Regions from separate parts of the Lysinibacillus sp. NPDC097868 genome, predicted to be linked through region 2. Evidence: riboswitches for the same ligand, from Rfam matches in the RefSeq annotation. Region 2 holds a riboswitch; the other holds the start of a gene.
What was found. A riboswitch is a leader RNA that binds a small molecule or an ion and turns the genes downstream of it on or off. The one in region 2 is predicted to bind thiamine pyrophosphate.
Positions count from the first base shown of each region.

Region 1: it holds a riboswitch for thiamine pyrophosphate, as region 2 does, so the genes downstream of both, thiW (energy coupling factor transporter S component ThiW) here and thiM (hydroxyethylthiazole kinase) in region 2, are expected to answer to the same signal.

Region 1 covers NZ_JBIWBS010000001.1:174,922-178,347, reverse strand. The annotation lists gene ACIQXJ_RS00810 (MFS transporter) at 392-1,588, shown strand; TPP riboswitch at 1,644-1,751, shown strand; gene thiW (energy coupling factor transporter S component ThiW) at 1,929-2,420, shown strand; gene ACIQXJ_RS00800 (VWA domain-containing protein) at 2,479-3,426, opposite strand, start outside.
Region 2 covers NZ_JBIWBS010000001.1:2,801,723-2,805,148, forward strand. The annotation lists gene mbcS (acyl-CoA synthetase MbcS) at 1-1,286, opposite strand, end outside; TPP riboswitch at 1,480-1,578, shown strand; gene thiM (hydroxyethylthiazole kinase) at 1,666-2,421, shown strand; gene thiD (bifunctional hydroxymethylpyrimidine kinase/phosphomethylpyrimidine kinase) at 2,421-3,248, shown strand; gene thiE (thiamine phosphate synthase) at 3,235-3,426, shown strand, end outside.

The DNA of each region.
Region 1 (3,426 bases), 2.6 Mb from region 2:
AATCAATTGTAGTTTTCATTTCTATTTAAAAAGAAGATAGCCATGAGGCATCGGTATTATTTTGGTACATTCTATTTTTTCCCTTTTGGTGGTCACAAAATTGAATTTCTTTAACCCACTTGTTCAGTTGATTGGAGCGGAGGGCGGCGACTCCTGCGGGAACGCACAACACGTAAGACGCAACAGACCGCGCGCCAGCGAGGGTTGCGGCTTACGGTGTGCCCGCGGAATGCGACGCCCGTAGCGGAAATCAATTGTATTATTCAGAGGAAAAACAATGTCTTCGTTCCGATGACCAGGTCATTCATCTACGACTATAATCCAATAGCCAAGCAATATTTCTTTATGATAGACTGTAATAATGTTTCAATAGAAAAAAGGGGGGGATTCAATGACCCAGCAGAAGTCAAACAAGGCGGCTTTGTATATTTTAATGTTTAATATGTTTATCGCTATGGGGAGCATCGGAATTATTATTCCTGTTATGCCAAAGTATTTACATATATTTGGTGCAGCAGGACAAGTTCTTGGCATGTTAATTGCAACGTTCGCCTTTGCACAATTCATTTTTTCTCCAATTGCTGGGAATCTTTCGGATCGATATGGTCGAAAAAACTTGATTGTTTTTGGTCTGATTGTAACTGGTATTGGGCAAATTTCGTTCGGGCTATCTACAGACGTATGGATGCTTTTTGTTGCTCGTTTCTTAGGAGGTTTAGGTTCTGCCTTTGTAGCACCTCCAATTATGGCGTTTGTAGCAGATATCACAACGTATGAAGAACGAGGTAAAGGAATGGGCATGTTAGGTGCCGCTATGTCTCTTGGTTTTATGATTGGACCAGGTATTGGTGGATTCTTATCTAAAGTTAGTTTGCATTTCCCATTCTTTATGGCTGGAGGAGCTGCTATTATTGCCTCTATCCTTTCATTGTTGTTATTACCTTCTACAAAACCAAGTGCAGCTCAAAAAGCACAAAAGCAAGATAATCTTGTGAGGCAGATGGCACGTTCAGTCCAAATGCCATACTTTGTCATGTTGATTATTATGCTTGTGTTCTCGTTCGGCATCGCCAATTTCCAAACAACATTATCATTATTTGTGACAGACAAATTTAACTACACACCTACCGATATTGCGATAATTTTAACTGTAGGTGGTGCATTTGGTGTTGTTGTGCAGATGTTCATCATCACACCACTCTTTAAGCGCTTTGGGGAAATGAAAGTTGTATTAGTCAATTTATTTATTGCTGCTGTAGCTATTTTCCTAATATTATTTGTTTCTGGCTTTGCACTTATTTTAGTTGTCGCAACGATTTTCTCCACGGCAACAACACTTATTCGCCCAGCCGTCAACACACTGATTTCTAAACTTGCTGGCAATGAACAAGGTTTAGCCGCTGGACTTACCAATGCCTATATGAGTCTTGGAAATATGATTGGTCCTGCACTTGCGGGTCTTTTATTCGATTGGAATATGAACAGTCCGTATATATTTGGAGCAATTATTTTAATGACATGTTTCTTAGTAGCGCTCATTTGGACATTGAAAAAGGCGCCGCATCTTATGCAGCCTGATACAAATTAGTCCATTGACAATTATTTGTAATATGGTACATTTATTATCGAAAAATTAAATCGTTTAACACCACTAGGGGAGTCTTTACAAGGCTGAGACGTATATGCTCATATACGGACCCTTTGAACCTGATCTAGTTCACACTAGCGGAGGGAAGTGGCGACGCTTGCTTTCATGTAATTTAAAAATGCAAGGCCGCTTCCTTTCGTGACAAGGAAGCGGCTTTTTTGTATTCATTTGACAGTGCTATCGGAAATTTCGGGACCTATCGGCGATTTCTAGCATTTTACCGGCGGTTCACTTTGTTCTATCGGCGATTCATCGCACAAAACTAAAAGGAGTAACTATCATGTCTATTCGAAAACTAACTACTATGGCTTTATTAGTAGCTATTGCAGTAGCAGGCTCTACTTTTGTCTCCATTCCAACTGGCATTGCTCGTGCTTATCCTGTACAACATGCGATCAATGTCATCTGTGCCATTCTATTAGGTCCTATGCCTTCTATCATCGTTGCTATAGTTACAGCATTGATTCGTATATTAACAGGCACAGGCTCTCTTTTAGCGATTCCTGGAAGCGTCATCGGTGCGGCATGTGCAGCCTTTGCTTATAAATACAGTCGCAACAACTGGCTAGCTGGTGTTGGTGAAGTATTTGGCACAGGTATTATGGCCTCATTAGTCGCTGTACCATATGCGCAATTATTAATGGGAACATCCGTAGGTGCATTATTTTTTATGCCTGCATTTTTGACATCTAGTTTAATTGGAGCATTTCTTGGTATTATGATTGCTAGCAGTCTACGGAAAACCACATCGCATATGCTTATTACGAAGTAACTTTGTTTATACAAAAACGATGGCACATGCTTTTAGCAATGTGCCATCGTTTTTTTGATTAAGAGCGTTTTTTCATTCCTTTTAATAGCTGTGCAACGTTCGTGTCCTCCGCCTGTACGGTTGCTTCTTCTACAGACTTTTCTTTTTGCTTATGCCTTGTTATAAAGCTCCATCCAAAGCGTCGAATCGTAATATCTACGAAGAATAATAGCATCCCCGTTAATAGTAACCATGTTGCAATATTTTGGCGCTCTGCTCCTTTGTTAGTGAACTTACGGAACACGTCTTGTGGTTCTTTCAAGACAGAGCCACCAGTTCGCTTCGTTAGTTGCTCGACAAGTGTCTCATTCACAGGACGTAATTCATATTCTGCACTGTACGGTACGCTTAGACCAGCCTGATAAATGGCCTGCTCTTCGTCAGCAATACGGAAAAAAATCAACCCTGGTTTAGCTTTGACAACTGCACGTACTTGCGAGGCAGAAATCGTTTCAAGCTGCAAATCAAGCTCCTCGCCAGATTCATCGACAGCGACAATATCTAAAAATGCAGCTTCATTTGTCGGGTCCGTGATGATAAATGAGCCATCTGTATCAAGACGTACATCATAGGCTACATCATTATAACTTGGTAGCATTTGCGAAATGATTGTTTGCCAAAATGATCCCCATTCTTGCCACCTTGCCCAGTCACCAGCCCATTTCCCTGTCGAATCTGATGTGAAAGCAAAAGTTTTACCAAGTCCATATTGCCATTGTGCCAATACAGGGTCTTCCTTCTCGCTTTCAGCTATCACAGCAGCTCCCTGCTTCGCTGTCGTGCCAATATATGCATTCATTTGTGGCACACCATTTGCAAAGAGTGCATTCCATCCAGCTGCATTATAAATTGTAGGGTAAAATGGATTGTCTTCTATATAAGTACGTGAAATCATTGCTGTCTCACGCGATAAAATTGAAGGAATTGTTTGTTCATCAATGACATCATAGAAACGACCACTACCCAT
Region 2 (3,426 bases):
ATTGTATAGCCTGAAGAAATAATGACATCATCTCCGCGACCCTCAAACCAAAAATAGCCATCAGCATCTTTATAGGCACGGTCTCCAGTTATATACCAATCTCCGCGGAATTGTAGGTTTGTGCGTTCAGGATCTTGGAAATATTTTTTAAAGAGTGCAGGTGTTTCGCGATGCACTGCAATATCCCCAACAACACCTTCAGACACAGGATGTCCTAGGTCATCAATTATTTCTACTGTATTTCCTGGTGTCGGTTTACCCATTGAGCCGACGCGCGCTTCCATGCCAACCATTGTCCCAACAAGTAACGTATTTTCCGTTTGGCCGTAACCATCACGAACCTGTATATCAAACGTTTCTGAGAACACTTTTACAACTTCACTATTCAGTGGTTCACCCGCTGATACAGCTTGGCGAATCTCACTTAAATTATAGTCCTGTAAATTATTGAGTGTTGCCATAAAACGATACTCTGTCGGTGTACAACATAATACATTTACTTTAAATTTTTCAAGCAATGACAAATAAATTGATGCATCAAATTTGCCTTTATAAACAAAAGCTGTTGCACCGCTTCCTAAAGTTGCTAGGAACGGACTCCAAATCCATTTTTGCCAGCCAGGTGCCGCAGTAGCCCATACTATATCATTTTCTTGCACACCTAACCAATTCGGTGCTGTTGTCCGTAAATGAGCATAACCCCAGCTATGCGTATGAACAGCTGCCTTAGGATTGCCAGTTGTCCCACTTGTATAGGCTAAAAAAGCATTGTCTGTACTTTTTGTCGGTGTAGGATTCGTATAGTCTGTAGGATGCTGCTCCATTTTTTCAAGCAACGGCTGCCATGGTGCATGAGCATGTCCAATAACATATTGCAAAATACCATTTAAGTTTTTTACTTCGTCAAATTGCTCAATATATGGCTCGTAGGCAATTATTCCTTTTGCATTTGCATGTGTGATTCGATATTCAATATCCTTTGTACGTAACATTTCTGAACTAGGGATAATCGTTAAGCCCGCTTTCAAAGCCGCTATGTAGACGATATATGCCTCGACAGATCTTGGAACCATAACTAAAAGCACGTCGCCTTTTGTTAGTCCTTGCGAAGTAAATACATGGGCCGCCTGATTTGCTTTTTCAAGTAAAGTTGCATATGTAATGTGTTGAATTTCTTCGTGATTGTTATAAACAATTAATGCATTTTTAGTAGGGTCCTGAGCATACTTCTCAATCTCCTCAACAATGTTATACCATTCTGGTGCGATTAAATCCTGTCTTTTCATAATAACTTCCTCCTTATTGCTAGGTTTATTATAAAACTCATTTTTTATGATTTTCAATGGATGAACCTTATTTTAAGAAAGTCATGACAATTATCATGGTTTATTATATGGCATCAGTCACTGCTTTCCAGATAATGATAAAACGCTATTGAATACTGTGGATAGGTATGTTACATTTTGGACAACTAAAACTTCATGATTGCAGGGGGACTCTTAGTGAGTTGAGAAGGTAAAACCTGACCCTTTGAACCTGTTAGTTAATACTGACGTAGGGAGCAACACACATCTTATTATTGATGATAAGCTCTTTTTACGTGTATACTTTGCACGAAAAAGAGCTTTTTGCATGCTTACGTCCATCCAAAAAAGGAGGACTACGATGATTTTTCAAACTATTCGTAAAAAACAGCCACTCATTCATTGTATTACAAATTATGTTGTGGCAAATTTTCAAGCAAACGGCTTATTAGCAATTGGTGCTTCACCTGTAATGGCAGATGAATCTCTGGAAGTTGAGGAGATGGTATCGATTGCATCAGCCCTATTGATTAATATTGGCACACTCACTACCCGTACAAAAGAATCGATGTTACTTGCTGGAAAAAAGGCAAACGCGCTAGGTGTACCGGTTATTTTGGACCCAGTTGGTGTTGGAGCAACAAATTTACGTAAACAAACGGTACAGCAATTATTAGAAGCCGTTCATTTTGCTGTTATTCGCTGTAATATCGGTGAACTTGCCGCTATTGCTGATGTTCGTTGGCAACAAAAAGGAGTAGATAGTGGCAGCGGTTCCATTTCAGTTGAAGATAAAGCGAAAGAAATTTCTAAAAAATATAATTGTATCGTTATTGTAACTGGTGAAAAGGATTTTATAACTGATGGAGAGCATTCCAAATGGATTATTGGCGGACATTTTCGAATGACAGAAGTTACAGGAACTGGTTGTTTGTTAAGTGCCATTTGCTGTGCAGCTTATATTGCAGGCAATAAGCCATTTTCTCAGTTGTGCAATACATTAACGAGCTATAAAAAAGTTGCTGAACATGCCGCCTCATCTGCGCCATATAACGGTGATTTTGCAGTATCGGTCTTAAATGAGTTACACCGTTTATCGAAGGACGGTGAAAAATAATGCATATTGTAACAACAATAGCTGGCTCAGATAGTGGTGGTGGAGCTGGTATCCAAGCTGATTTAAAAACATTTCAGGAATTAGATGTATTCGGGACATCCGTTATAACTGCTTTAACAGCACAAAACACCTTAGGAGTGAACGGTGTGCTTCCAATTGAACATGCTTTTGTAAATAAACAACTTCATTCACTCCTAGATGATTTTCCAATTAGTGCAGTAAAAACAGGAATGCTTTTTTCCTCTGATATTATTTATACAATTGCAAGAGCTATATCTAATTTAAATATTCCCCTTATCGTTGATCCTGTGATGATTGCCAAAGGTGGCGAAAACTTATTACAACAAGAAGCAGTTGAAGCATTAAAAGAAGCTTTATTACCTCTTGCTACAATCGTAACGCCTAACATCCCAGAAGCAGAGACACTTACTGCTAGAAAAATACACAATTTATCAGACATTCAGCAAGCTGCACAATCATTATTAAAATTAGGTGTTCAATGTGTCATTATCAAAGGTGGACATTTACATGACGATAATTTTGCAACGGATTATGTATTTTTTGAAGATGGCGAAACATTTTCAATGCAATCTACTCGAATTACAACGAAAAACACGCACGGAACGGGATGTACATTTTCTGCTGCATTAACCGCTTTTATTGGTCGGAAAATGCCTTTAAAACAAGCAATTATTGAAGCCAAGAAATTTATTCAGCTAGCCATTAGCCATGATTTATCGATTGGAAATGGCAATGGACCAACGAATCATTTTGCTTACAAAAAGTTTCATGATACTTGCGAGGTGACCATACATGAAACGCAGTGACTTACAGCTTTATTTTATAATGGGTACAGCGAATGTGAAAAATAGACAACCTTTAGAAATACTTGAGGCAGCATTGCAAGCAGGCATTACGATGTTTCAATTTCGTGAAAAAGGACAATATGCATTGACGAATGAGCCCTACGAACATTTTGCACGTCAATGCCAAAATCTATGCAGG